2 regions of the Arthrobacter sp. 10T44 genome follow, and region 2 is predicted to be linked to the other one. Evidence: riboswitches for the same ligand, from Rfam matches in the RefSeq annotation. Region 2 holds a riboswitch; the other holds the start of a gene.

Region 1 (14,437 bases), on a different contig from region 2:
TGCCGGGGCAGCGTCAGCCATTCCAGCTGCGGTGCCTGGATCCAGGCGGAGCTGTCCACGTCCAGGCGGAGCAGCCCGGAGAGGGCGCACAGCTCGGCGAGGACGCCGGCCTCATGCAGCCCGATTCGGAGGGCGTCGGCGAGGCGCTTCATTTCCCGGATGCCCACGCCGCCGCTGCGCAACGTGGCGAGCGGCTGCTCGCGCACGGCGTACAGCAGTTCGCCGGTCAGCCGCAGGGTTTCGGCGATGGCGCCGAGCGCGGCATTGCGGCGCAGCGAAGCGCTGGTCTGTCCCAGTCTCGGCACCGGCGGGCTGAGCGCGAAGTGCTCAATGACGAAGCCGCCGCGGAGCGAGACGCCCACGCTGTGCGGGAGCTCCACGTGGGCGGCGTCCAGCGGCACCAGCAGCCCGCGGGCCAGCAGCCAGTCGACGGGCCCGACGTCGGAGCCCTCGTTCAGCACGGACGCGCGGCGCTGCGCCTGGGGCACCGCGCCCATGGCCCAGTTTCCGAAGCGGGCGAGGAGCGCGGTCGTGCGCTCCGGTGCGGTGGCCAGGATCGCTTGCAGGGCCTCCGGCGACGCGGTCCAGTGCTGCAGCGACAGCGCCGCCTCCATCGGGGTGCTGGCGGGGGCGATGTCGGCGCCGGTGTGGTGGAGCTCGCCGACCAGCTGCACCACACGCTGCGCGAAGGCCGGCTGGAGCCGGACGAGCTCCGTGTAGCTGCGTCCCAGCCCCGCCGGGTAGATGCCGATGACGTCCTTGAGGCTGCCGACCGGGAGGTAATGGCGCTGCCGGGCCGTGGCCTGGCTGGCGCCGTGCGGGGGGTCGGCCCGGTGCACAAGCGCCAGTTCCTGCAGGGAGTGCAGCAGCCGGTCCAGCGCGGCGACGGAAGAGCCGTTGATCAGGCGCTTGAGCGTCGCGGCGGACGCGCTGTGTCCGGTGTCCGTATTGGTGCACAGGTGCAGGGTTTCGAGCACCTGCATTTGCGGACGGTTCAGCCGTTCCAGCGCCCGTTGCACACTGACCCGGCCGCTGGCTCGGGCGGCGAGGGCGGAGAAATCCGGCACCGGAGGGGAAATCAGGTCCGGCCGCGCGGAGAACAGGGCCCGCAACGAGTCGTCGCTGCGGGACTGCAGTTCCTTGCTGAGCGCGCGGATAAGGGACATCAGTCCAACGCTACCTTCCGCCGTGCCCGGGTGTCCGGCGCCGGGCAGCGACGGCGTCGACCACCAGGGCGAGCATGAGCAGGAACGCCACGGGCAGCCCGTAGAGCGCGGTCGACGTGACCCAGGCCGGCGCCACCGTGTTGTTGAAGGCCATGACCATGACGGCTCCGACGGCGGCCAGCGAGAGCGCGGCAACGGTGGCCGCAAGAATCAAGAGCGGCCGCCGGAAGCGCTGTGGTGTCATGGAGGCAACGCTAACAGCCCGGCTTCGCCCGCGCCTCAAGCCGTCAAAGTGGCCAAGGCAGGATAACCTTGGAGGAACAGACCAACACGGTCCGGGCAGTCACACCCTGAACCCGCATATCCATGCGGATGCGGTGACCGCCGGCCGCGTCCCCGCAGAACGAAGAAGGTTGATTACGTGCCTACCGGCAAGGTCAAGTGGTATGACAAGGAAAAGGGCTTCGGATTCCTCGCAGGCGAAGACGGCCAGGAGGTCTTCCTGCCCAAGTCGGCGCTGCCCGAGGGCGTAACCGAGCTCAAAGCAGGAACCCGGGTGGAATTCGGCGTCGCCGACGGCCGCAAGGGAGCCCAGGCCCTGGGCCTGCGGGTGCTGGACAAGACCCCGTCGATCGCCAAGGCCAAGCGACCCAGCGCCAAGGACCTCGCACCGCTGGTGCAGGATCTGGTCAGCGTGCTGGACAACCTCTCGGGAACGCTGTCCGCGGGCAAGTACCCGGAAGGCAACAAGGCCAAGGCGATCGCCGTCGCGCTTCGTAAGGTCGCCGACGAGCTGGACGCGTAAGGCTCTGCGATGACAACGGAACCTGAACAGAACGCCGCCGCGGCGGCCGGTGCGGCCGCCAAGGCCGCCGGCGCCAAAGCAGGATCCAAGCCGCGCTACGGCGTGCCCGTGTGGCGCGTCGGCAAGCCCGACGCCTTCCTGGCCGCGTCCGTCGATGTGGCCCGTGCCGCCGTGGAAGGCATCGCGCCGGCAGAGCAGATCGGCCGGCACCTGGGCGCGAAGAGCGAAGGCGACCGCCTGGTCACGCACCTCTTCGAGTCCAAGCTGCCCGGCTACGGCGGTTGGCAGTGGTACGCGGTGCTGACCCGAAATTCGCGCTCCAAGACCGTGACGGTGGATGAGCTGGGCCTGCTGCCCTCGGAGGATTCCATCCTGGCCCCGGAGTGGGTTCCGTGGGCCGAACGCGTGCGCCCGGAAGATGCGCAGCAGGACGAGGCCGCCGAAGCTCCCGCCGCCGCGGCTGCGTCGGATGAGACCGCCGACGACGGTGCCGCGGAGGCGCAGGCAGAGCCTGCCGAAGCAGGAGCCGACGCTGGAGCGGTCCAGGACGAGTCCGCCGTCGAGGTCGACTAACGGTTTGGGGCCGTTCGGGAGCGTGCAGCGGAAGGTCGGGACATGAGGTCCACCTTCAAATCGCTGCACATCCTGAACTACCGGATCTGGTTCATCGGCGCCCTGATCTCCAATATCGGGACCTGGATGCAGCGCACCGCGCAGGACTGGCTGGTCTTTGACCATCTGAGTGCCCAGGACGCCGGCGCCATGGGCATCACGATGGCCCTGCAGCTGGGACCACAGCTCTTCCTCGCCCCAGTCGCCGGGCTGGTCGCCGACCGCTTCAACCGCAAGCAGCTGCTGGTCCTGACACAGTCCTCCATGGCCGTGTTGAGCGCAGCGCTCGGTGCCCTGGTGCTGTCCGGGGCCGCGCAGCTCTGGCACGTCTACATATTCGCCCTGCTGCTGGGCGTGGTCTCCGCCCTGGACGCCCCGGTGCGCCAGACCTTTGTCTCCGAACTGGTGCGCGACGACTACCTGCCCAACGCCGTGGCCCTCAACAGCGCCTCGTTCAACGTGGCCCGGATGATCGGCCCGGCCGTCGCCGGCCTGCTCACCGTGGCCATCGGGCCCGGCTGGGTCTTCCTGGTCAACACCGTCACGTTCCTGGCGCTGCTCCTGAGCCTGGCCAAAATCCCCGCCGCCTCGCTGCGCCAGCTGCCCCGCGCGCCGGCCGGGAAGGGCCGGATCCGCGAGGGCCTGCGCTACGTGCGTTTCCGGCCGGACATTGTGGTGGTGCTGGTGGCGGTGTTCATCGTGGGAACCCTGGGGCTGAACTTCGTCCTCTTTATCGCTGCCATGGTCGGCACCGAATTCGGCCTCGATGCCGGCGCCTTCGGCCTGATGAACTCGATCATGGCGATCGGTTCGGTCGCCGGAGCGCTGCTCTCGGCCGGGCGGGGCCGGCCGCGGATGCGCGTGATCTTCGGCGCGGCCGGCGCCTTCGGCCTGACCTCCGGCCTCGCCGCGCTGGCGCCGGACTACTTCTGGTTCGGCGTCGCGCTGGTGCCGGTCGGCCTGTTCGCGATCACCATGACGACCAGCGCCAACGGTTACGTCCAGACCACCACGGACCCGGTGATGCGCGGCCGCGTGATGGCCTTGTATATGGCGATCTTCATGGGCGGCACTCCGATCGGCGCACCGCTGGTCGGCTGGGTGGCGAACGTCGCCGGCGCGCGCTGGTCCATGGGGGTGGCGGCGGCCTCCGGGCTGATCGCGGCACTGATCGGCATACTCTGGATTGTCCGCGCCAAGCAGCTGCGGATCGCCTTCAACCGGCGTGCACGGGGCCTGCGGTATTTCCGGGTCGTCCCCGGCAGCTCTGTGACCGGCGGCTCGGCGACCAGCGGCGCCGCCCGGGAGGAAGACCCGGACGACGCCGTCGACCGCTGAAGCGTCCCGGAAGGGACGGCGCGGTGGCTACTTCTTGAGCTCGCCGACGACGAAGTCGATGCACTCGAGCAGTGCGGAGACGTCGTCGGGTTCGATCGCCACGAAGGTGGCGATGCGCAGCTGGTTCCGTCCCAGCTTGCGGTACGGCTCGGTATCCACGATCCCGTTGGCGCGCAGGACCTTGGCGATGGCGGAGGCGTCGATCGAGTCGTCGAAGTCGATGGTGGCAATCACGTTGGACCGGTCCTCGGCCCTGGCTACGAACGGCGTGGCGTAGGCGGAGGCCTCGGCCCAGCCGTAGATGCGTCCGGCCGAGTCGGCGGTGCGGGCGGCGGCGAAGTCGAGGCCGCCGTTGGCGTTGAGCCACTGCACCTGCGCGTCCAGGGTCACGAGGGTGGCCAGCGCCGGAGTGTTGTAGGTCTGGTTCAGCCGCGAGTTGTCGATCGCGGTCTGGAGGTCCAGGAAGTCCGGAATCCAGCGGCCGCCGGCCTTGATCCGGGCCGCGCGCTCCAACGCCGCCGGGGAGAACAGTCCAAGCCAGAGGCCGCCGTCGGAGGCGAAGTTCTTCTGCGGGGCAAAGTAGTAGACGTCGGCCTCGGCGACGTCCACGTCCAGGCCGCCGGCCGCGGAGGTGGCATCCACCAGCACGAGGGAGCCTGCATCGGCGCCGGCCACGCGCTTGACCGGCGCTGCGACACCGGTGGAGGTCTCATTCTGCGGCCACGCGTAGGCATCGACGCCGGCCTCGGCCCGCGCCTCGGGTCGGGTGCCGGGTTCGGATTTGATGATCGAGGACTCGGCCAGGAACGGTGCCTTGTTGGTGGCCGCGGCGAACTTCGAGCCGAATTCGCCGAAAGACAGGTGCTGCGCCTTGTTTTCCACGAGGCCGAAGCTGGCAATGTCCCAGAACGCCGTGGACCCGCCGACGCCGAGGATGACCTCGTAGCCCTCCGGGGCGCGGAAGAAGTCGCTCAGTCCGCTCCGGACCGATCCCACGAGGTTCTTGACCGGGGCCTGGCGGTGCGAGGTCCCCAGCAGCGTCGCCGACGCAGCAGACAGGGCCTCCATCTGCTCCGGCCGGACCTTCGACGGGCCGGCGCCAAACCGGCCGTCCTTGGGCAGGAGGTTCGCGGGGATGGTGATGCTGGTGTCGCTCACAGGGGCTCCAATTTTCGGCTGGGTGTGTGGCGTGGCTTGGACGGGCTCTGCCGGGCGTGACCGGGACCCGCTATTTATTCTGCCCGACGGCCCCACGCGGGTGGGAATAAAGCCCGTCATAGTCCGGTCATTGAGACGGCGGCGCGGCGCCGGGCGGGGCGTAGTCCACAGGTCCGCGCGGCAGCCCACAGATTATCCGGACTAATTCAAAATAGGCTAGGCTGTGCGGTGACGTACGGCGGATCTCGCCAGGGCGCAACCCGCACGCTGTACGGTGGGAATGACGCAAGGACGGCGCTCGAGGAGCTGAGCTGAATGACGGATCTGATCGATACCACCGAGATGTATCTCCGGACCATCCTGGAACTTGAAGAAGAGAACATCATCGCCCTCCGCGCCCGCATCGCCGAGCGGCTCCGTCACTCCGGCCCCACCGTTTCCCAGACCGTCGGCCGCATGGAGCGCGACGGCCTCGTGGTTGTCTCCGGCGACCGGCACCTTGAACTGACCGAAACGGGCCGGAAGCGCGCCATCGAGGTCATGCGCAAGCACCGCCTGGCCGAACGGCTGCTTGCCGACGTGATCGGGCTGGACTGGGCCTACGTCCATGAGGAAGCGTGCCGCTGGGAGCACGTGATGAGCGAACGGGTCGAGCGCCGCATTTTCGAAATGCTGGACCACCCGACCGTGTCCCCCTACGGGAACCCGATTCCCGGACTCGCCGAACTGGGCGGGCTTCCGACGCCGGACCGCGGCGCCGTGGTCAACCTGCTTGACGCCATGGCCGGCTACGGCGCCGACTCGCGGATCACCGTGAGCCGGCTGGCCGAGCCGATCCAGGTCGAGCCGGAGCTGCTGGTCCAGCTGGACGAGGGCGGAATCCGTCCGGGCGCCAGGGTCTCGCTGGAGCGGGTGGGGGAGTACATCTCGGTCCGGGTCCCCGACATTGAAGGCGCCCTCGAGCTGCCTCCCGAGGTCGCCGCCCATGTGTTCGTTACGCTCGGGTAACCCGGCGTCAAAATCCTTCCGCCGGACAGCAGGTAAGTTGTGCACAGGCGAGATAACGGAATTATTACCGCCTGCCTTAATCCCCTATAGTTGATGACTAGCACTGATACTAAAGCGTTATCTGATCCGGAGCCGAGCTCTGCCAGCGGATCAGCCGGCGATTCACCTTCTGGCAGAGGCGGGGGAACCACAACCGGCTGTTGATTCAACAGCCTTGGGGTGAAGTCCGCTAGCGGCAAGCAATTCAAACTGGGACCTCCGTGGATGCCCCTGCGTCTGGATGCTTGCACCGGCGGACCGGGTCTTTGATCTCTCTGACCCGAATCCGACAGCTAACTTCGCAGGCTATCCAGAGAGGAACCGTTCTTGACCACCCAGACCGTCAGGGGCCGCCGTCGTGCGACCGGTCCCGCTCCGGAGCCACGCCCGGCCGCCGTCGTCCTCGACGAGCGCCCGCGTGACGCGCACCGCGAAGCGCGCCGCGGCCGGCGCAGCGCGTTCCGTCAGGTAACAGACTTCGCCGCTGTCAGCGGCGTGGGGCAGAAGGCAGGCATTGCCCTGGCCGCCACGGGTTTGGTCCTCACCGTTACAGTTCCGGCCACCGGCCCCGTGATGGCCACCGATGCGGCCAGGTCCGGTTCGGTTTCCGCGGCGGCCCAGCCCGAGGTCAAGGCCCCGGCCGCCGAAATCAACTTCAACCGCACGGCCGTCACCACCAAGGGTGACCCGGACAGCAAGCTCAAGCAGTTGCTGAGCGCGCAGTCCGTCGGCAGCATCACCCGGGCAGCCTCCGCGGGCAGCCTCGGGGCGCCGCTGGATTCCATGGTCACGGCCTCGCCGTTCGGCTACCGGGTCAGTCCCATCACGGGAGCCGTCGGGGAATTCCACCGGGGCCAGGACTACGCGGCCCAGTGCGGCACTCCTGTACATGCCGCCGCGAGCGGCACCGTAACCTTTTCCGGCTGGCACCCCTACGGGGGCGGCAACCGGGTCGTGATCGACCATGGCAACGGCCTGGAGACCACGTACAACCACTTGTCGTCCTCCGACGTCCACGTGGGCCAGCAGGTCTCACGTGGCGATGTGGTGGCGATGAGCGGGACCACCGGCGCCTCCACCGGCTGCCACCTCCACTTCGAGGTGATGGTCAACGGGGAAGTTGTTGACCCGCTCGGCTGGCTTTAGCCAAGCCGAGGGACCACTCGCATTTCTGTGACACGCCGTGATCTGAATGTGACATTGAGTCCCAACTGCTGTACCGTATGAAGCACGCCAACTTCTCCGAAGTTGGCGCTCTTGAGTGGATTGCCTAACTCTGCCACCGCTCAAGGTCCGTTCGCATGACATCGTCTGGCAGGGGCGGGGGAACCAATTTTGGTCTTCGCAAGAAGACCTTGGGGTTAAGTCGCAAAGCTTCCCAGGAAGCAGCGCGGCCGGGTGACTCCCATCCGAATCCGACAGCTCACCTCGTAGGCATTGGGAGAGGCTACTTTCGTGTCTTCACGCCACAATGCTGCGCGTTCTCGCGCTGGCGAGGCTCAGTTGAGCCCGCTGAATTCCATGCTCCGTGCCGCCCTTGCCGGCGCCCGGACTGGATCACACAACGCAGTTCCCGCTTTTGGCGCGTCTTCGCAGTACACCCTTCGCTAAGAAACCCGTTTCGGGGCGATCCGGCGTACCCCCAAGATGCCGGAGCGTCCTCAGTCCCGCCTGCAAGCAGCGCGGACCCAAGGATCACGAAAGAGAGAACTGAATGACTACTCGTGCAACCATTGCACGCCACCGCGCGGAGGTCACCAAGACCAACTCGCTGGCTGTCATTGCTAAGGCCGTCGGCGACAACGCCGGTGGTATGGGTCGCCAGGCCGCGGTTATCGCTGCAGCCTCCGGCCTGGTCCTGACCAGCGGTATCGCAGCCAACGCTGCCGAGACCAACGTTCAGCGTGAATCGACTTCCGCTTCGGCCATGGAAGTACAGTCCAACGCACCGGCCACGATCTCCGCGGCCTCCAGCATCGCGATCTCCTACGAGAAGCCTGCTGTCACCACCGCGCCGGCTCCCGTTGTCGAGGCGGCCAAGCCCGTCGTCAACGTCCAGGAAGCGGACACCGCCGTCACCGGTACCGGAACTGGTACCGGCACCGCGGTCACCGCATCGCTGGCCACCAAGGCTCCGGCCGCCGTCAGCGGCATGGGCGCTTCGATCGCCGCTGCTGCCTACGCACAGATCGGTGTCTCCCAGGATTGCACCATGCTGGCCACCAACGCGTTGGCCGCAGTGGGCGTCCACTACCACGGCTGGCCGGCGGGTTACCTGTCCCTGGGCCGCACCGTGAGCGCCGCCGAGGCCCAGCCGGGCGACCTCGCCTACTACCAGAACGGCGGCATGGGCATGGCCCACATCGCCGTTTACGTCGGCAACGGCATGGCCGTCCATGGCGGCTGGAACGGCGGCACCACCGCGCTGTACAGCGTCAACGTGGGCTCCGGCCCGGTCTTCATCCGCGTCGGCGGCTAGGACTTAGGCGCGTCTAACGCCTGAAGCTTTGTGAAGGACCCCTGCCCTCGCGGCAGGGGTCCTTTGCAGTTTGCGGCTCGCTCGCGCCCGCCCGCCGACGCGCGGCCGGGAAGCCCGGCAAAGAAAAATTCGGCAATCCGGGCCTTCGGTGTTTACTCTTGTGGTGTCGATCCATAGCCCGACCATGCACAGGGCAGCCGGCCCTCGTGCCCCTGGCGGGTGCGGCCGTGAAGAGGTATGCGGATGCGCACTCTCGTTCTGAATGCTGGATATGAACCGCTGGCGGTAGTCACCTTCCGCCGGGCGCTGGTGCTTGTACTGACCGGGAAGGCCAGCGTGGTGGCCGAGGGGGATGACCCCGTGGTGGGTCCGCAGGATATCCTCGGCCGACCGACGGTGATCCTGCTTAACCGGTACATCAGGCCGCGCTACAACACCCTGACGGCCGTGAGCCGCAGGGGAGTGCTCCGCAGGGACAACCACCGTTGCGCCTACTGCGGCAAGGCTGCCCACACCATCGACCATGTCCACCCCAAGTCGCGGGGCGGGGCGGATTCCTGGGAGAACCTGGTGGCGGCCTGCCTGCGCTGCAACAACGCCAAGGGAGACCACACGCCCGCCGAAATGGGCTGGAAGCTGGGCTTCGTTCCCGGGCCGCCGAAGGGCACGATCTGGCAGATCAAGGAACTGGAGAAGCCGACGCCCGCCTGGGATCCGTTCCTGCTCCCCGAAAAGGCGCACTAGGCAGGCGCACCGGGCAGGCGCACTGAGCAGGCGCACCGGCGTCGCGGGCTGACCCGGCCGCGGTGAGGCCGATGCGGCTAGGCTGGGCTGGTGGAATTTGACGCTGTTGTACTCGCCGGGGGCCGGTCCGCCAGGCTTGGCGGCGTACCCAAGGCCCGGCTGACGGTCGACGGCGGCACCCTGCTAAGTCGGTCACTGCAGGCTGCCCGGGGCGCCCGCCGGACCGTCGTCGTCGGCCCCGACCCCGGCGACCTCCCACCAGATGTGCTCGGCTGTCGCGAGGACCCGCCGTTTGGCGGACCCGCCGCCGCGATTGCCGCCGGCCTTTCCGCCCTGGCCGCCGTTGGGCGCGGCGAGCCCGCCGCAGCCGGCGCGGCCTCGCTGACCCTCGTGCTGGCCTGCGACATGCCCCGCGTGGCCGACGCCGTCCGCGCCTTGCTCGACGCACTGGCTGATGTCCTCGCCAATGCCCCGGGTGACGCCGCGGCCGGCCCCGTCGACGGGTTCGTGGCCGTTTCGGCGGACGGCCGCCTGCAACCCCTCGTGGGACTTTATGGCACGGCCGCGCTAGAACGCGCCGTCGCCGACGCGGCGCGGCGGAACGCCCTCGAGGGGGGCTCAGTGTTCTCCCTCCTTGCTAGTCTTGAGCTGCGGCAGGTTCCGGTTCCGTCGGGTTCCACCGATGATGTGGACACTTGGGACGACGCCTCCGCCATGGGGGTGTCCACGCCCGGTCCGGGCCAGTCCGGGGCGCTGGGGCCCAACTCAACTTTGGAGGCAAACGGTGAAGAGCCAGGATGAAACGCTTGAAGACTGGTGCCGTGCGCTGCTCCAGGCCCTTGAGCTCGAAGATGTCGAGATCGACATCAACGAAGTGCTGGGGCTGGCCGGTGTGGCCGCCCACTCCGTCGTCCGGCCGGCCGCGCCGCTGACCACCTTCATCGCCGGCTTCGCCGCCGGCCTGGCGTCCGGATCCGGCCAGGCGCCGGACAGCGTGTCAATGCAGGCCGCCATGGGCGTGGCCCGGAAGCTCGCCAAGGAGTACGCCGCCGCCGAGGCTTCCGGGGCATGACCCCGGAGCCCCCTGACGGCAGCAGCGGCGTCGAGGACGACGATTCCGTGTCCGAACCGTCCGCCGCGCCACCGGATGCCGACGCCTCCGTCGACAATAACGCCCACGACGACGATGACGCCGACGACGGCGCCGCCGCCGTCGCGGAGGCGCCGCACCGGCATGTCGCCCACAGCTGGCAGGAAGCCCGGCAACTGGCCTTCGACTGCGCCGTGCCCATCCCGTCCTCGCCCATTCCGCTCCGGCACGCCTTGGGCCGGACGCTGGCCGAGGACCTGACAGCACTGCATGACATGCCCCACTACGCCTCCTCCGCGATGGACGGCTGGGCGGTCAACGGCAGCGGCCCGTGGATCCTGGCCGAGCCGGGCCAGCGGCTGGCCCCGCACCAGGCGAGCCCGATCAACACCGGAGGACTGATCCCGCCGGGTGCGAAAGCCGTGCTCCGCAGCGAGAGCGGCGTCATCGCCCCGGACGAGGACGGGCTGCCGGTCCTGAAACTGGGCGGTGGCGCCAAGCCCGGGGAACCCCGCAACGGCGAACACATCCGCAAGGCCGCGGAGGAAGCCGCCGCCGGAGAGGTGCTGATCAAGGCCGGCGCCGTGCTCAACCCCGCGCACCTGGCCCTGGCCGCCCTCGCCGGTCACGACGCCCTGCCGGTCCTCGGCAAGGCGATGGTGCGGCTGGTGCTCACCGGCGCCGAAGTCGTCAGCACCGGCGTCCCAGCGCCGGGGGAGGTGCGGGACACGTTCGGGCCGCAGCTCGGCGCCGTCGTGGAAATGCTCGGCGGAATCTGCGCGGGCGAGGTCAAGATCGGGGACAGCGACGCCGATTGGCTCGCCGCGCTCGAAGACACCGAAGACACCGGCGCAGCTCACGATCCGGTGGGCGGCGCGGAGCCGGCCGGCGAGACACTCCCGGCCGACGTCGTGATCACCACAGGCGGCACCGGCCGCTCCGGCACTGACCATCTCAGGCGCACGGTTGCGGAATTGGGCGGCAGGCTGCTGATTGATGGCATCGCCATGCGCCCGGGCCATCCCGCGGTGCTGGCCGAACTGCCGGACGGGCGCTTCGTCATCGGGCTCCCCGGGAACCCGCTCGCCGCCATGATGGCGCTGTCCACGATTGGCGCCCCGCTGCTGGCCGCGCTGGGCCACGGGACGCCGCCGCCGGTGACGGAGGTGCCGTGCGGGACCATGATCGAGCCCGACCCCGGCCGGACCAGGCTGATGCCGTTCCGTATGCTGTACGGGATGGCATCGCCGGCGCAGCACACCGGCCCGGGCATGATGCGGGGACTGGCGGCGGCCGACGGCATCCTGGTGGTCCCGCCGCACGGCGTCCAGCTGGGGGAGCCGGTCCCGGCGTTTGCCCTCCCGTGGGGAGCCGCGCTTCCGGAGCCCGCCCCCGCGAAGGCTGCCGCCAAACCGGCCACCAAGCGCACCGCCAGGAAGCCGGCACCGGAGGGTCCGGTTGACTGGAGCGGTCTGCTTGGCTGACGCCCGGACAGAGTTCATGATGGATTCAGGGGCGAGCCGCCGCAGCTGGCGGCCGAACCCATACTTAACGCTGATGAGGAGTATCCGATGGGCCGCGTGACACAGCGCCGCAAGGTGCACAAATTTGTCCTGGACGGCTCGCCGCAGGCGCTCGAGTTCCCGGTCCGGCACCGGGAAGACGTGTTGGCGGTCGAGGAGCCGCTTGAGATCCGGCTGGGCAATCTGTCCTTTTCCGTCACGATGCGGACCCCGGGCAACGACTTCGACCTTGTTGCCGGGTTCCTGGTCTCGGAGGGCGTCATCTGGACGCCGGATCAACTCGTCTCGCTGCGTTTCTGCGCCGGCGAGGACGAGGACGGCGTTCAGACCTTCAACGTCGTCGAAGCGCAGCTGCGCCCCGACGTCGTCCGGCCGGACACGGGGCGAAACTTCTTCACCTCCAGCTCCTGCGGGATCTGCGGCACCGACTCGATCGACGCCGTGCGCAAGTCCTCGCACTTCAGCCCGGCAGCGGACCCGCTGACCGTGCCGGTGGAGACCCTCGCCTCGCTGCCGGACCGGCTGAGGAAGGCCCAGGCCGTTTTCGACGTCACCGGCGGCGTGCATGCGGCGGGACTCTTCCGGATTGCCGACGACGGCTCGGCCGAGCTGCTCTGCCTGCGCGAGGATGTGGGCCGGCACAACGCAGTGGACAAGGTGGTGGGCTGGGCGCTGCGCGAAGGCCTGCTGCCGTTGAGCGGGACCGTGCTCCAGGTTTCCGGCCGGGCATCCTTCGAACTGGTGCAGAAAGCCTCGCTGGCCGGGATCCCGGTGCTGGCCGCCGTCAGCGCGCCCTCCAGCCTGGCCGTCGAACTCGCCGAGGACAGCGGGATGACCTTGGCCGGGTTCAGCCGTGGCACCACCTTGAACGTCTACGCCGGCCACGAACGCGTGTCCATGCGGCAGTCATCGGCCAGCGGCGCCCCCGCTTAACAACGTTGGCTTAACCGAGGCGGCCGACGTAGATTTTATCCATCGACTGGACACAGGGGTCGACCACGACTTGGCAACACCGGCACCAGCGCGAAGAGGATCACATTGCACGACGACCGCCGTCTCACGGAAGTCCGGCTGGACCGCTTTCTGCGCGAACGCATCATCCCCGCCGTGTACCCGCGCCGGGTCCCGCTCACGCTAAGCAGCTGGGACGTTGCGGGGGAACCGGTCCCGGTACAGGATGCGCTGCGGCAGACGTTCGTCCCGCAGGATCAAGGGGCGGCGTGGGGACAGCCATGGAGCACCAAGTGGCTGCGCCTCCAGGGCGAGGTCCCCGACTCCTGGGGCAGCCGCGCGGACACCGCCGTCGAAATCCTGGTGGACCTCGGCTTCAGCGGTGACCTGCCCGGGTTCCAGTGCGAGGGTACGGCCTGGCGGGCCGACGGATCGGTAATCAAGGCGATCTCCCCGCGGAACCAGTACATCCCCCTCAAGCTGCTGGGCAGCGGCATGTCCGTGGACTTCTACGTCGAAGCCGCTGCGAACCCCGACCTCTCGCAGGGCTGGACCTTCGCAGCTACCCCTTACGGCGATAAGGCGACCGCCGGCACCGAGCCGCAGTACCGGCTGGGTCCGATCGTCATCGCCGAGCTCAACCAGGCCGTCTGGGAACTGCACCAGGACATTGCCACGCTTAGCGGGCTGATGCACGAACTCCCCATGGAGCTGCCCCGACGGCACGAGATCCTCCGTGCGCTGGAACGGATGCTGGACGTCATGGACCCGGACGATGTCCCCGGCACCGCTGCCGACGGCCGTGCCGCGCTCGCCGAAGTCCTCGCCCGGCCGGCCTACGCCTCGGCCCACCAACTCGTCGCCACCGGCCACGCTCACATCGACTCTGCCTGGCTGTGGCCGGTCCGGGAAACCATCCGGAAGTGTGCGCGGACCTTCTCCAACGTCGTGGCGCTGATGGACGAGGACCCTAGCTTCGTCTTTTCCTGCTCGTCGGCGCAGCAGCTGGCCTGGATCAAGGAGTACTACCCGGAGCTGTTCGGGCGCATCCGGGAAAAGGTCAAAACCGGCCAGTTCGTCCCGGTGGGGGGCATGTGGGTCGAATCGGACAGCAACATGCCGGGAGGCGAAGCCATGGCGCGCCAGTTCCTGGAGGGCAAGAGCTTCTTCCTGGCCGAGTTCGGCGTCGAATGCCAGGAAGCGTGGCTGCCGGACACCTTCGGCTACTCCGCCGCGCTGCCGCAGATCGTCAAGGCCGCCGGCAGCCGCTGGTTCCTGACCCAGAAGATTTCCTGGAACCAGGTCAACCGGATGCCGCACCACACCTTCCACTGGGAAGGGATCGATGGCACCCGGCTCTTCACGCACTTCCCGCCCGTGGACACCTACAGCTCCGAAATCAGCGCCCGGGAGCTGGCACACGCCGAACGCAACTACCGGGACCACGGCCGCGGCACCATGTCCCTGCTCCCGTTCGGCTACGGCGACGGCGGCGGCGGACCCACCCGGGAGATGCTGGCGGCG
Region 2 (14,437 bases):
AGACTGCCGGCCTGGTCACCACGGAATGGCGGGCCGGCGACGGCGGTCCTGGCCGGAAGTACTTCGCACTGACAGATCAGGGCCGCGCCGAACTCACCCGCTTGAGCGCTGACTGGCTCCGCTTTGCCGTCACCAGCACCCATTATCTCGATCCCAAGCGGCTCACGAAGGAGATCCCCGCATGACGCGGCAGACCAATGATAAGAAGTGGTTCGACCAGCTCGTCATGGAGTTACGTGTGCGCCAGGTGCACGGGAGCGCCATCGGTGACACCATCGCAAGTGCCAGGGAGCTCCTAGGTGATACCGGCCAACCGGCCGAGGAAGCGTTCGGGCCAGCCCGAGACTACGCTGCCGCGCTCGAGCTCCCGTCCGAGCCAAAGCAGGACTGGGTGCGAAAAGCGCTCTGGCCGGCACTGCTCGGGCTCCTGGCCTTCCTGCTCTTCAATCAGGCAGTGGTGTCCTGGGCGCGGTCGGAACTGCTGCTGGTTTCACCTGCACAGCTAGCTCTCCTCGCTATACCAGTCATGCTCCTGGCCCTCCTGCCGCTCTACCTCGACGCCCTCATACGGCGCATCTTGGCCTGTATCGGAGTCACCGCGGTTTGTGTCATGGCAGGCCTCCTCTCAGCTTTTGCGATTCCTAAGAGTCGGGCCGAGGCATGGCTAGCGATCGACCCGCTGCCCTGGCTCATAGGAAGCGCTCTCGTGATGGTGGCACTTTCAGTCATGAACACCATCCGGTCATCCCACTCGGAGGACGACAACGACATCACCGATCCGCTCTCCGGGACGACGGACAGCGCCGGACGAGGCGCGAAGGCAGCGGTTCAGGTAGCTAACTGGCTCTTCCCAATACTCGCCATCGCCATGCTCGGCCTCGCACTGGCATTCCGCTAGATTAGCGGGATGCCTGCAAACATCTTGTCGCGGTGGGGGGCTGGCCGCTCTCCGCCGCTCCGGCAGCCAGCGTTGCCCTGATGAGACCGGCGGAAATGTTCAGCAGATCACATTGAGTAGACGAGCTCGTTCCGTATGAGCAATGTGTTGGTGGGGCACGAGGTCAGGGGCGAGGGTCTGCACTGTCGACGGCGTTGAAGCCTGCGGAAATCTTCCTCAGCGCTCGAATGTGGTCGTCGAACGCGCTCCTGCCCGCGGCGGTGAGGCGCAGCCAAGTAATACGGCGGGAATCGGCACGCGACGCTGAGGCCATTTTCGTCGAAGTAACAAAGCCCGAGGTAACGAGCGCCTTCAAGTGCTTCGAGAGCGTCGCGTCGCTGACGCCGAGCGTGTCGCGCAGGACGGCGAAGTCCAGCTCATCGACCGAGCGGAGGAGGCCACATATCCGCAGCCGCAGCGGCGCGTGGATAACCTCGCTAAAAACGCCGTCAGCGGTCATGGCGAAGGCGCTCTCGCAATGACGAGAAGATGACATGCGTAAGCCACAGCGTCAGCACGAAGGCGGCGCTGGCTGATGCTGCAATCCACCAGCGAAGGCCCAGAGAGTCAAGCCCGAGCGAGACGCTGTGGAGAGCGAGGGAGCCCAATGCCGCCGCCGTGAACGCCGCCCACTCTCGCGCCCCGAATCGCGAGATCTTGATGCCCGTCGCCCGGTAAGTGTTGCCAACGAGAAGAAACCCAACAACGGCGGCCGCGATAAGGACGAAGTTTCGGGTCGGCTCGTCGGGGAAGGCGGGGATCGACACATACGCGGCAGCGATCAGCCCGTACCCCGGAGCCAGCCACCTAGGTGCCCGGAAGTGCTTAACGAGCCTGGCCCGGTCGGCCTCAAGCTCATCGAGAATATCCGGCACAAAGCGTGAGCCGCGCGACTCGCCGGGGATCATGTCATTTTCCATATCGGAAAGTCTATTCTGTTACTTTCCAAAGTCGCAAGTGATTCTGCAGATCAAGTCCCTGCCCCTTTCCTCAAGGGAGAACCGCTCGCATCGACGACCCCGGGAGGCGCCGTAAGCCGGCGGACCAGCGGACACTCCTGCGGTGAATAGGGGATTCCATCCGGTGCGCGCCTGTGTCTAGTCAGCCCGAAAGGTGCGCGCGGATACGCACGATGGCAGCTACCGGGTCAGCGCACGAGACAAGCAACCAGGTGCCGGCGCCGCCCTGAATCCGGATGGTCGGGCCGCCCACCAGATAGCCGGTTCCCCCGCCGGGGAGTACCCGTAGGCCCATTCCCTCACGGATTCCGGTGGACGGGCCGGCAGAGACCGCCGTTATCTCCCGGTAGGCGATTGTGGTGGAAAACAAGCCCGCTACGCGCACGGACAGATCCGTCTCCCCGAGGCGGATCCGCGCGTTCATCCGCAGCGCCGACACGAAAACCAATGCGATCACCAGCCCCAGCCAGGGCTGGCCCGTCACCGACAGAACGATGACGGCTACGAAACCTACGCCTGTGAGCACCGTCTGGTACCGCGTGGGCATGCCGGTCCGGAACTCTGCGCGCGCGCTTTCTCCCCGCTTCATCCGGGCAGTCTTCCGGGTCCACTTCGTCCCGGCAACTTCACGCGGGGCACGTGACACCTTGCGCCAAAAGATGAGCCCCACAAAGCACGTAAAAGAAGATGGCCGAAAACGCGGAAGCGAGGACAATCCGTTACTTATCCAGCAGACGTGGTCTGGTTCGTCTCAGAGCCCCGTGGGGTTTGCCTGCGAGGTAGAACTGCGGGCCAGAATTCAACCGCGCTGCGTGCTGCCGCGAGAGCCAACATATGGATTGGTTACTCTTCAATGCTCGCGGTCATCCCTGCTTCCCCTCAGATGATTGCGGACAAAGCCCCGCGATCGTCGGCGATACGCGCACCCTAGACTGCCAGCGGACCCCGCATCTATCCCGCAGATTCGCCGACAACTGACGACAGCATATGGCAGTCGAAAACAGCCCTGACCTGGGACGATCGAAGGTGCTGATAGCCCGCAGAAACCCCCGAAAGAGCCGTACTCTTAGTCGGCTCATTTGCGTATTTGAGGGTTCCTTCTCGCGGTCGGAGGCCTTCGACCCCGTGCCGTTGATCATCCCGGTGCGCCGTTAGGCCGTCACGGCTAGTCCGACGCTGCAGGTTGGACGTCGGGGCTGGAGCGTAAAGTCGTTGGCTGGCCGGAGGCGCCGAACTTAAGCTTTGCCAATTTATTGCCAATGAGCCCGGTCCGGGCATAGCAAAGGCCCCTGCTTCCCTTGTAAACAAAGGGAAGCAGGGGCCTTAGCCATTGGCGGTGACGGTGGGATTTGAACCCACGTTGGCTTTTACACCAAACAACATTTCGAGTGTTGCACCTTCGGCCGCTCGGACACGTCACCAACCTGACTAGGGTACCGGAGCAAGGCGCCCAACCCCAAAACGGCCGCCGAAAAGCGCCCCGCCGCGCCCCGCCGCGCCCCGCCCGCAGCCCCGAAGCTTCCCCCTGTCCCCCCTCGGCACTAGATTCGTAAGCAAGATGAGCAACTCGAACAAGGTCAACCAGGCAACAACCACCGCAACCGCATATTGGACCGTCGGCCCGGAGCAGGGCGAACTCCGGCGCGAGCAATTGCGGGCACCCGGACCCGGCGAAGCGCTCGTGCGCTCGCTCTACTCCGGCATCAGTAAGGGCACCGAGATGGTGGTGCACAACGCCCGCGTGCCGGAATGCATCGCTGAGGAAATGGCCGCACCGCATCAGGTAGGCAGCTTCCCGTCGCCGGTGAAGTTCGGCTACCTTTCCGTCGGCGTCGTCGAGGAGGGCCCGGCCGAGTGGCAGGGCAAGACGGTCTTCTGCCTCTACCCGCACCAAGACCGCTACATCGTCCCGGTCGAGTCGCTCACCCAGGTCCCGGACGACGTTCCCGCCCGCCGCGCCGTCCTCACCGGCACCGTGGAAACCGCGGTCAACGCCCTCTGGGAGGCCGGTCCCCGCCTCGGCGACCGCGTGGCCGTGATCGGCGCCGGACTGGTCGGCGGCATGGTCGCCAAGCTCCTCGGGTCCTTCCCGCTCGGCCGGCTGCAGTTGATCGACGTCGACCCCGCTAAACGCGCCTTCGCCGACACCCTCGGCGTCGACTTCTGCCACCCCGACGACGCACTGCCGGACTGCGACATCGTGATCCACTGCTCCGCCTCGCAGGCCGGACTGCAACGCGCCCTGCAGCTGGTGGGCGACGAGGGCGAGATCATCGAGATGTCCTGGTACGCGGACCGCCTGGTCACCCTGCCGCTGGGGGAGGACTTCCACGCCCGGCGGCTCTCCATCCGCGCCAGCCAGGTGGGCGTGGTGGCCCGCGCCCGCCGCCACCGGCGCACTAACGCCGACCGGCTCCAGCTCGCCGTCTCGCTGCTGGCTGACCCAGTCTTCGACACCTTCCTCACCGGCACGTCCGACTTCAGCGAGCTGCCCGACGTCGTCCAGCGCGTCTCCGACGGCAGCCTGGACGCGCTCTGCCACGTCATCGAATACCCCGCCCCCGCAACAGAAACCACGAGGTAATCCGTGTTCAGCCTGACCGTACGTCGCAATTTCATGATCGCCCACAGCCTGCCGCGCCCGGCCTTCGGCCCGGCCCAGGGCCTGCACGGGGCCACCTTTGTCACAGAGGTGACCTTCCGCCGTCGGACGCTGAACGACGATGCGATCGTGCTGGACATCGGCGAGGCCGGCGACGTGCTGGACGCCGTCCTGGCGGGCCTGAACTACAAGAACCTCGACGAGCACCCGGACTTTACCGGCAAACTCAGCACCACCGAAGCCTTGGCCCAGTACATCGCCGACGCCGTGGCAGGCCAGATCCGCGGCGGCCAGGACGGGAAGGCCCTTGCCGGCATCGAGGTCACCCTGCGCGAAACTCCCGACGCCTGGGCCAGCCACTCGCTCGAGTTCGACGCCGGCTAGCAGCCCCGTGGATGCCCCCGGCCTCCGCCTCCTGGTGCCCGGCAACGTGCGCCACAACTCCGGCGGCAACGCCTACAACGCCGCACTGCTCCGCGCCCTCGCAGACCTCGGCGTGGCGGCGGTGTCCTGCGAGGTCGACGGCGACTGGCCGGTCGGCAGCCCAGCGGACCGGCAGCGGTTCGGCCGCCTGCTTGCCGAGTCCGACGCCGGCCATGTCACACTCGTGGACGGTCTGGTGGCCTGCGGGGCGCCGGACGAGCTCGAAGCCGCGGCAGCTGCCGGGGCGCCGGCCTGGATCCTGCTGCACATGCCGCTGGGGACGCATCCGGAACTGGAACACCGCGCGCTGCAGGCCGCGGCCGGCGTTATCTGCACCAGCACCTCCGCCGCGGCGGGCCTGCAGGAACGGCATGGCCTGGACGGCTTGGCCCGAATCAGCGTCGCGCTCCCCGGCGCCGAGCCGGCACCGTCCGCGGCCGGTTCCGAGCCGCCCCACCTCCTCGCACTGGCCGCGCTGCTGCCCAACAAGGACCAGTTGCTGCTGCTGCGCGCCCTCTCGGAGCTCATGGACCTGGCCTGGACAGCATCCCTTGCCGGTTCGGACACCGCGGATCCCGCCTACGCCGCCCTGCTCCGGCAGGAATCGGAGCGCCTCGGCCTGACGGACCGCGTCCGGCTACCCGGCGAGCTGCGCGGAGCCGACCTGGCCGCCGAATGGGAGGCCGCTGACCTCAGCCTGCTCATTTCCCGGGCCGAGACCTATGGGCTGGTGGTCACCGAATCCCTGGCCCGCGGCGTGCCGGTGATCGTCCGGGAGGGAACCGGCGCCGTGGAGGCGCTCGCGGCCGGCACTCCCGGAGCAGCAGGCACTCCCGCAGTGGCAGCGCCGGCCCTGCCCGGCGCCGCCGTCGCACTTGGCGAAGATCCGGCACCGCTGGCAGCCCTGCTGCGCCGCTGGCTCACCGAACCGGCCCTCCGCGCCGAATGGCGGGCCGCCGCCCGGGCCGCACGGGAGCACCTTCCCGGCTGGGACGCCACGGCGCGGGCCGTGCTGGCCGTCCTGGCCGCGGCCGGCCCACCTAACTAACCCGCGCTAGTTGTCGTTTTGAGGGCTCATAACGACAACTATTGCGAGCTAGTTGGGCCAAGCGGGTGGAGAATGACCCCATGACTACCGAGCCCACGACCGTGCAACTGCCGCCCGCGGAAAGCCTCACGCCCGAGCGGCTCCGCGCCTGGTCGTGGCACCGGCAGGGCCTGGACGGCTCGCTGGCGGGGTGCACTGCGGAACAGGTGTTCGCCCGGGCCGGCTGGGCACGGTCCGTTGGCGGGGCCAACCCGTACCTCACGCTCTTCGCCCGGGCCGGCATCCGGCGCTCTCAAGTGGACCGGGACGTCCTGGCGCACCGGATCCTGGAACTCCCGACGGCGCGCGGCTGCACCTACGTGCTGGGCGCGGAAGACTTCGCCTGGGCGCTGCGGCTGGGACGGGACGCCGCCGAGGCCGGCTTCAAGGTCGTCGGCCGGCTCGGCGTGGACCGCGGCGAAATTGCCCTGCTTGAGGAGCAAGTGCTGCACGCCCTTGCCGAGGCCGGGGTGCCGCTGGACCCGCGGCAGCTCAAGGATGAACTCGGCGATTCGGTCCGCAACCTCGGCGAGGAGGGCAAGAAAAAGGGCGTCACCACCACGCTGCCCACGGCGCTGGGCATCCTGCAAGCGGACGGGCGGATCCGCCGGGTCCCCGCCAATGGCCGGCTGGACCAGCAGCGCTACGCCTACGAGCCCTGGGGGCTGCCGCCGAGCACGCTCAGTGACGATGAAGTCCGCGCCGAGCTGATCCGGCGCTACCTCGGCTGGACCGGAGGAGCCACCTTCAAACAGTCGCAGTGGTTCACCGGCTTCACGGTCGCGCAGAGCAAGGCGGCGCTCGCCGCCGTCGACGCCGTCGAGGTCCCCGCCGCCGCCGGCGGAGACCCGCTCTGGATGCTGCCCGACGACGTCGAACGACTCGCCGCCTTCGAAGAACCGGCCGAGGAACAGATCCAGCTGCTCGCCGGAACTGATTCGCTGGTGCTGCTGCGCCGGAACGCGGGGGAGCTGCTGGCCGCGGAGGACCAGGACAAGAAGGCGCTGGGTCCGCTCGCGCTGCAGGCCGACCTGCCGGACCACCCCATCTTCGACCGCGGCAGGATCATCGGATTGTGGCAGTACGACCCGGGCCGGGAGAAGATCGCCGCCTGGGTGTTCGGCACGCCCACGCCGGCCGTGACCCGGCGGATCGCCGAGGTGGAGGCCTGGATCAAGGAGGACCTGGGCGATTTCCGCGCCTTCAGCCTGGACTCGCCCGCCTCCCGGCAGAAGCGGATCGACGCGCTGCGGGCGTCCACGACGGCCACCGCCGAGCGGTAGCTCACCGCCGCGTTATGGGGGCCAGCTCGCTGTTGGGGGCAGCCGCCGGAGCGGCAGCGTCAGGCGCCGCGGTGCCCGGCGAAGAAATCCCGCAGCAACCCGCCGCACTCCTGCTCCCGGACCCCGGCGTACACCTCCACCCAATGGTTCAACCGGCGCTCGCGGAGAATGTCGAACACGGAGCCGGCGGCCCCGGCCTTCTCGTCCCACGCGCCGAAGACCACCCGCGGAATCCGCGCCAGCACCACGGCGCCGGCGCACATGGCGCACGGCTCCAACGTCACCACCAGGGTGCAGTCTTCCAGCCGCCAGCCGTCGTCGGCCGCGCCCTCCAGCGCCCGCCGCTCGCGCAGCCGGGCCGCGGCCTCCCGGATCGCCACCATCTCGGCGTGCGCCGTCGGGTCCCCGAGTGCCTCCCGCTCGTTGCGCCCGGCGCCGAGCACCGAGCCGTCCGGTCCGATCACGACGGCGCCGATCGGCACGTCCTCGGTGGCCAGCGCCCGGCGCGCCTCGGCAAGGGCCAGGCCCATCCATTCCGCATGGCGTGGCTCGGGGGTAGTCATGGCTCAATGATAGTTTCGACCCTAAGCAAGCTGTGCACTTAAGCGGGTGCACCGGGAAGTCGGGAGAGGGCATTGAGCACCAAGACTGAGAGCTGGCTGATGCGGCGCTGGGGAAAGTGGGTGGTGCCCTATGCCGCACTCTGGATCACCATGCTGATCGGCGGCGTCGTCGTCGTCGCCCTGGCGCTGACGAGCGCGGAAGTCTACGACAACGTTGTGGACGACGCCGGCCTGGCAAGCCTCGACAAGCCCACGCTGGGGTTCATGCAACAGCTGCGCAGTCCCGGCCTGGACGCGTTCGTCACCGGGTTCACCAATATTGGCGGTGGAATCGGCATGCCGATCCTGGCCAGCATCCTGACGGCATGGCTGATCTGGGTCTCGCGGACCTGGCGGCCGCTCATCCTGATCGGCGGAGCCGCCGCGGTGTCGATCACCGCTACGACGGTGGGCAAGAAACTGATCGGCCGGGCCCGCCCCGACTTCGCGGACGCGGTGCCGCCTTACGAGACGTCGCCGTCGTTCCCCAGCGGCCACACGCTGAACACCACCGTGGTAATCGGGCTGGTGGTCTACCTCGCCTGCCTGCAGGTCAGACGCACCATAGCCCGCGTCGGTTTGATCACCGCGGGTGCGATCTTCATCCTTGCGATGGGCATGAGCCGCGTCTTCCTGGGCCATCACTGGATGACCGATGTGATCTTCGGCTGGGCCCTGGGGCTGGGCTGGGTGGGGATCGTGATCCTGGCCCACAGGCTGTTCCATGTGCTGCGGCACCGGGAACACACCGGCCCCGCGCCGACGTTCGACAACGATGCGCACGTGCGCGACGGCGCCCCCGCCCGCGGCCGCAAGGGCAGCACCGCGGAGCGGACCGCCGACGCCGATACCCCGGACCCCGCGGGACGGTCCTGAAGGTCCGGGTGGTAGTTTTGACCCATGCGCACTCTCGTTGTCGACCACCCGCTGGTCGCCCATAAACTCACCGTTCTGCGGGACAAGAACACCCCGTCCCCGGTCTTCCGCCAGCTCACCGAGGAGCTCGTCACGCTCCTGGCCTATGAGGCAACCCGGGACGTCCGCACCGAGCCGGTGACCATCGAGACGCCGGTCAGCACCACCGTCGGCACGGCTTTCACCAAGCCCACCCCGCTGGTGGTTCCGATCCTGCGCGCCGGTCTCGGCATGCTGGAGGGCATGACCAAGCTGGTGCCCACCGCCGAGGTCGGCTTCCTGGGCATGGCCCGGGACGAAGAGACCCTGGACATCATCACCTACGCCGAGCGCCTCCCGGAGAACCTGACAGACCGGCAGATCTTCGTCCTGGACCCGATGCTCGCCACCGGCGGCACCCTGCGCGAGGCGATCAAGTTCCTCTTCAAGCGCGGCGCGTCGGACGTCACCTGCATCTGCCTGCTGGCCGCCCCGGAGGGCCTGGCCAAGCTGGAAGAAGAGCTCTCGGACGCCAACGTGACCATCGTGCTGGCCTCCATCGACGAGAAGCTCAACGAAAAGTCGTACATTGTGCCCGGGCTGGGCGACGCCGGAGACCGCCTGTACGGCATCGCGGTCTAGCCGCCGGCATGCACTGCTGCCCTCGCGGGTAGGGCGGTTGAAACGTCCCCGCGGTCAAGGGTTCCGGCGTAAGGCGTCCGGGACTAGCCTGTGCCCATGGACTGGAAACTTGAACTCGTGTTTGTCCCCGTGTCGGATGTGGACCGGGCCAAGGACTTCTATGTGAACAAGGTCGGCTTCAACGCCGACTACGACGAACGGCCCACGCCAGGCATCCGTTTCGTCCAGCTGACCCCGCCGGGTTCCGGGTGCTCGATCGCGATTGGCGAGGGCCTCAACGACGCCCCGCCCGGCACCGCCCCCGGCCTGCAGCTGGTCGTCAGCGACATCCAGGCGGCGCACCAGCAACTCAAGGGCAACGGTGTGGACGTCAGCGACATCGATGTCCAGGACTGGGGGCATTTCGTCTACTTCGCCGATCCCGACGGCAACAAATGGGGGGTGCAGTACATTCCCAACCGTCCGAACGGCTAGCGCGGCGGCCCGTATTCCGCAGGCGGCGCGGCGGCAGGCGCACGTGAGGCCCCGGATCCAAGGATCCGGGGCCTCACTCATGGCATGCAGCCTCGGCCGCGCTTAGTACCAGTTGTTCGCGTAGTGGAAGTTCAGGGCGCCGCACGGTGAACCGTAGCGGTCCTGCACGTACTCCAGTCCCCAGTTGATCTGGGTCCGGTAGTTGGTCCGGTAATCGGCGCCGGCGCTGGCCATCTTTTCGGCGGGCAGCGATTGGACCACGCCGTAAGCGCCGCTGCTGGCGTTGGTAGCCGTGGTCTTCCAGTCGGACTCCCTGGTCCACAACTTCATCAGGCATTGCATCTCGCTCGGGGCCCAGCCGTGGGCGGGCAGCTGAGAGGCGGCGTAGGCCTGCGCACCGGCGGGGTCGTCAATGGCGACCGGCTTCGCGGGAGCAGGCGCCTTGGCAGCCGGAGCAGGCGCCTTGGCAGCCGGAGCCTTGGCCGCCGGGGCCTTGGCGGGCTTGATTTTGGAGGCCTGGGCCTCCACGCTCATCGGGGCGGGCGAGGTGGGCGTGTTGCTGCCGACGCGTTCGAAGTCCAGGGTCTGCAGGGACGCGGCAGTGTCTTTCGACGCTTCGGCCGTATGCGCTGCAGTGCCGGAGGCCTGGCCCGCGGCCCCTGCCCCCAGCAGGACGGCGAAAGCGGTGGCTACGACGGCGGCGCGCTTGCCATTGGTCCGGGCACGGGGCCGGGACGGGCTCGAAGTGTGCTTCGCCGGCTCGGCGCGGTGGCGCGCGCGCTCGGCGTCGGACGTGCGTTTAGCGCCTTCTGGGCGCGTGGGTGCCTTGATTTCAGTCATGTTCGCCTCTCAACGCCTACGGAGTTAGCTGTCGGGTTCGGATGCGAAATCCGGCCGCACGGAATCTCGACGTGGCGGCTTAACCCCAAGGGTGCATGGATGCAGAATGCCCGGGAACTCTGGGTTCCCCGTCTCTGCCTGGTCCATGGGAATCCGGGTAGCGGCAGAGTTTGGCGTCAGCCCGGACACGCGGCCAGATCGATGGCCGCACCCTAAAACGGTACCGGACTTTCAATCAGATGTCACATTTAGGTAACGGCTGGCCCCCGGTAAGCATCGAGCGGGCACGGAACCGTCGAAACGGCGCGGCGGAGACGGAGGCAAGCGGGGAGAGGAGCCTACTTCGCCAGCTTGTACACGGTGGCGTTCCCCACGGTCTGGGCCTGGTAGTTGGCCGCGACCCAGCTGGCGACCTCGGAGTTGCCGCCGCGGCCCCCGCCCAGGCCGCCCATGCCGCCGGAGATGAAGTAGCCGATCTCGCCGCGGCCCACCATCGCTTGGAACTGCTCGAGCGTGGGGTACGGGTCGCCGCCGTTCCAGCCGCCCAGCGCGATCACATTGGTGCCGGTGGCGAGTTCCAGGCTGGCGGCCTGGGTGGCGCCGGAGACAATCCCGGACCATTTGGCGCCGGAGGACTTCAGCAACGCTGTCAGCTCAGCCGACGCCGTATCCGCGCCGGGTCCGCCGGGCCCGCCGGCGGCCGCCCCGCTGGAACCGGCGATCCCGCCGTCCGGCCTGCCGGCCGCCCCGAAGCCGCCGCCCATCGCGGACGCGGTGGGCCCGGAGGTGGGGATTGACCCCGAATGCGCCTGGGCCGCCGTCGCCAGCGTCCAGGCGGTGGTCCCGAGCCCGCCGGCCAGCAGTGAAAGGACCATGACGCCGGCCGCAGCGGCTTTGCGGAGCCGGGCCGGGAGCGCCGCCAGGCTGTCCACCCGGAGCAGCAGCGCCGCGGCGGCCAGCACGCCCAGGACGACGGCGATCACCCGGAGCCCGGGCAGCCATGCCGGGTCGCGGCCCAGGAGCACGGCGGACCAGACCGAGGCGGCCAACACCGTCACGGCCAGGACCATCCGAGCGGGCCAGTGGGTCCGGCCGCGCCACAGTTCCGCCGAGCCGATGCCCACCAGGGCCGCGACGGCGGGGGCCAGTGCCACGGCATAGTACGGATGCACGGTGCCGCTCATGAAGCTGAGGATGCCTGCCGTGATCAGCAGCCAGCCGCCCCAGAGCAGGAGCGCGGCACGGGTGGCGGAGGTCCGGGCCTCTCGCCGGGTGAACCACAAACCTGCCACCAGCAGGACCAGGGCCGCCGGCAACAGCCAGGACACTTCTCCGCCGAAACTGGTCCCGAACATCCGGGTGATCCCGGCCGCGCCGCCGAAGCCCACGTTGCCGTTTCCGCCCGGGCCGCCGGCATTTCCGAAAGGATTTCCGCCGGGCATCCCGCCGCCGGACCCGGTGATCCGGCCCAGGCCGTTGTAGCCGAAGGTGAGTTCCAGGAAGCTGTTGGTCTCCGACCCCGCCATGTACGGCCGGGCCGAGGCGGGAGTGAGCTGGAACAGCGCCAGGTAGCTGCCGGCCACGACGGCGATCCCCGCCGCGGCGGCGAGGAGGTGCAGGAGCCGGCGGCCGAGGGTGGTGGGTGCCGCCCACAGGTAGGCCAAGGCCAGTCCGGGCACTATCAGGAAGCCCTGCAGCATCTTGGTCAGGAACGCCAGGCCGATTACCGCGCCGGCTGCGGCGAGCCATTTCCAGCCGGCCTTTTCGATGGCGCGGGTGGTGAGGTAGGCGGCCAGCACCAGGCACAGGGTGAGCATGGCGTCCGGGTTGTTGAAGCGGAACATCAGGGCTGCCACTGGGGTCAGCGCCAGGGCACCGCCGGCCAGCAGGCCCGCCGCGGAACCGGACACGCGTTTGACGGTCAGGTACAGAAGTCCGACGGCGGCCACCCCCATGAGCGACTGGGGAATGAGCATGCTCAGTGCCGAGAAACCGAAGATCCGCCCGGCGAGGGCCGGGATCCAGAGCGCGGCCGGTGGCTTGTCCACCGTGATGGCGTTGCCCGCGTCGAGGGAACCGAACAGCAGCGCGGTCCAGTCCTTGGTGCCGGCCTGGATCGCTGCGGCGTAGAAGGAGTTGGCGTAGCCGGTGGCTTCCAGGTTCCACAGGTACATCACTGCGGTGAAGACCAGCAGCAGGGCCGCCGAGGGCCGCACCCACCACCGCTGTGGTCCGAACAGCAGGCGTGCCCGGCGGTCCTGCGCGGCGGCCGGTCGAGGAGCTGCCGGGCGGGTCGCCGTCGTCGAGGGTGCGGGCGCCGATGCGGGCGTGCTGCCGGCCGGGCCGCCGGTGGCGGGGTCGAGGGTTGCGGTCATTTACTTGGCCGTTTCTGTGTGGGGGAGGGCTGAGTCGTTGGCGGCGGACGCCGGAGCATAGGGAACGGCGCCGGGGGCCGGAGGAATGGGGGCGCCCCGACGGCGGAAGACCACGTGCCGGAACAGCAGGAATTTGATGGCGGTGGCGGCCAGGTTGGCGGCGGTCACTGTGACCAGTTCCAGCCAGCGGTCAGGGGTTCCGCCGGACGTGCCGTGGACGAAGGCGAGCGCACCGGAGGTCAGGGCCAGCCCGATCCCGAATATCAGCAGCCCCTCGAAATGGTGGCGGGCCGCCTGGCTGCTGCCTTGGATGCCGAAGGTGAAGCGCCGGTTCGCCGCGGTGTTGGCCACCGCGGTAGTGAGCAAGGCGAGGAAGTTGGCCAGCTGCGGGTCCATGATTCCCCGGCAGAGCACGAAGATCAGCAAGTACGCGAGGGTCGAGGCCACCCCGATGCTGCCGAAGCGCACGAGCTGGCCGAAGAGGCTTCCGCCGGGGCTTTGTTCCTGGGCCCGGGACGAAGCCGGCAGCGGTCCGCGGGCCAGGGCGGAGCGGAGTTCGGGAACCGGGATCCGGCCCGAGAGCAGGTCCCGGCTCAGCCGGGCCATGCCGCGCAGGTCCGCGATGGCCGTCCGGACGATGTCCACGCTGGAGTCCGGGTCGTCGGTCCAATCGACCGGGACTTCGTGGACGCGCAGGCCGCACCTCTCGGCGAGTACCAGCAGCTCGGTGTCGAAGAACCAGGCGTTGTCCAGTGTGTGCGGGAGCAGCTGCCGGGCCACGTCCGCCCGGATGGCCTTGAAGCCGCACTGGGCGTCGCTGAAGTGGGCGCCCAGGCACGACTGCAGCAGCAGGTTGTAGCTGCGCGAGATGAATTCCCGTTTGGGTCCGCGGACCACACGCGAGTTGTGGGTCAGCCGGGTCCCGATCGCGAGGTCCGAGTGCCCCGAAATGAGCGGGGCCAGCAGGGGGCCGAGCGCCGCCAGGTCGGTGGACAGGTCCACGTCCATGTACGCCAGGAGCGGCGACGGCGAGGCAAGCCACACCTTGCGCAGCGCATTCCCGCGGCCTTTTTCGGCCATGTGGACGACGGTGATCTCCCGGAGCTCACGGGCGACGCGTTCCGCCGTCTGGAGTGTTCCGTCGGTGCTGGCGTTGTCCGCCACCGTGATCCGAAAGGAATGCGGGAAGCAGCCGACAAGGTAGGCGTGCAGCCGGCGTAGGCACGCTTCGAGGTCACGTTCCTCGTTGAACACCGGAATGGTGATATCCAGGACCGGTGTGGTGGTGCGGGTGTCGATGGCTGAACGCAGGCTCCCGG

Evidence for each region. Region 2 has a riboswitch for cyclic di-AMP ahead of AC1DBL_RS08250 (aggregation-promoting factor C-terminal-like domain-containing protein). Riboswitches for the same ligand answer to the same signal wherever they lie in the genome.
Region 1: it holds a riboswitch for cyclic di-AMP, as region 2 does, so the genes downstream of both, AC1DBL_RS07055 (M23 family metallopeptidase) here and AC1DBL_RS08250 (aggregation-promoting factor C-terminal-like domain-containing protein) in region 2, are expected to answer to the same signal.

Annotation. Positions count from the first base shown of each region.
Region 1 is NZ_JBFTGT010000003.1:99,270-113,706, forward strand. It holds gene AC1DBL_RS07020 (helicase-associated domain-containing protein) at 1-1,166, opposite strand, end outside; gene AC1DBL_RS07025 (hypothetical protein) at 1,177-1,410, opposite strand; gene AC1DBL_RS07030 (cold shock domain-containing protein) at 1,588-1,971, shown strand; gene AC1DBL_RS07035 (DUF3027 domain-containing protein) at 1,981-2,544, shown strand; gene AC1DBL_RS07040 (MFS transporter) at 2,587-3,921, shown strand; gene serC (phosphoserine transaminase) at 3,949-5,079, opposite strand; gene AC1DBL_RS07050 (iron-dependent transcriptional repressor DtxR) at 5,395-6,087, shown strand; cyclic di-AMP (ydaO/yuaA leader) riboswitch at 6,230-6,449, shown strand; gene AC1DBL_RS07055 (M23 family metallopeptidase) at 6,454-7,272, shown strand; cyclic di-AMP (ydaO/yuaA leader) riboswitch at 7,419-7,577, shown strand; gene AC1DBL_RS07060 (NlpC/P60 family protein) at 7,841-8,605, shown strand; gene AC1DBL_RS07065 (HNH endonuclease) at 8,849-9,349, shown strand; gene mobA (molybdenum cofactor guanylyltransferase) at 9,440-10,150, shown strand; gene AC1DBL_RS07075 (DUF6457 domain-containing protein) at 10,134-10,421, shown strand; gene AC1DBL_RS07080 (molybdopterin-binding protein) at 10,418-11,923, shown strand; gene fdhD (formate dehydrogenase accessory sulfurtransferase FdhD) at 12,011-12,895, shown strand; gene AC1DBL_RS07090 (alpha-mannosidase) at 13,001-14,437, shown strand, end outside.
Region 2 is NZ_JBFTGT010000004.1:81,084-95,520, reverse strand. It holds gene AC1DBL_RS08320 (PadR family transcriptional regulator) at 1-185, shown strand, start outside; gene AC1DBL_RS08315 (hypothetical protein) at 182-898, shown strand; gene AC1DBL_RS08310 (transcriptional regulator) at 1,062-1,397, opposite strand; gene AC1DBL_RS08305 (hypothetical protein) at 1,387-1,857, opposite strand; gene AC1DBL_RS08300 (hypothetical protein) at 2,039-2,485, opposite strand; tRNA gene AC1DBL_RS08295 (tRNA-Ser) at 3,228-3,317, opposite strand; gene AC1DBL_RS08290 (zinc-dependent alcohol dehydrogenase) at 3,455-4,480, shown strand; gene AC1DBL_RS08285 (6-pyruvoyl trahydropterin synthase family protein) at 4,484-4,882, shown strand; gene AC1DBL_RS08280 (glycosyltransferase) at 4,890-5,969, shown strand; gene AC1DBL_RS08275 (DNA glycosylase AlkZ-like family protein) at 6,050-7,291, shown strand; gene AC1DBL_RS08270 (nucleoside deaminase) at 7,351-7,854, opposite strand; gene AC1DBL_RS08265 (phosphatase PAP2 family protein) at 7,954-8,769, shown strand; gene upp (uracil phosphoribosyltransferase) at 8,794-9,429, shown strand; gene AC1DBL_RS08255 (VOC family protein) at 9,526-9,903, shown strand; gene AC1DBL_RS08250 (aggregation-promoting factor C-terminal-like domain-containing protein) at 10,006-10,743, opposite strand; cyclic di-AMP (ydaO/yuaA leader) riboswitch at 10,742-10,922, opposite strand; gene AC1DBL_RS08245 (glycosyltransferase family 39 protein) at 11,082-13,118, opposite strand; gene AC1DBL_RS08240 (bifunctional glycosyltransferase family 2/GtrA family protein) at 13,119-14,437, opposite strand, start outside.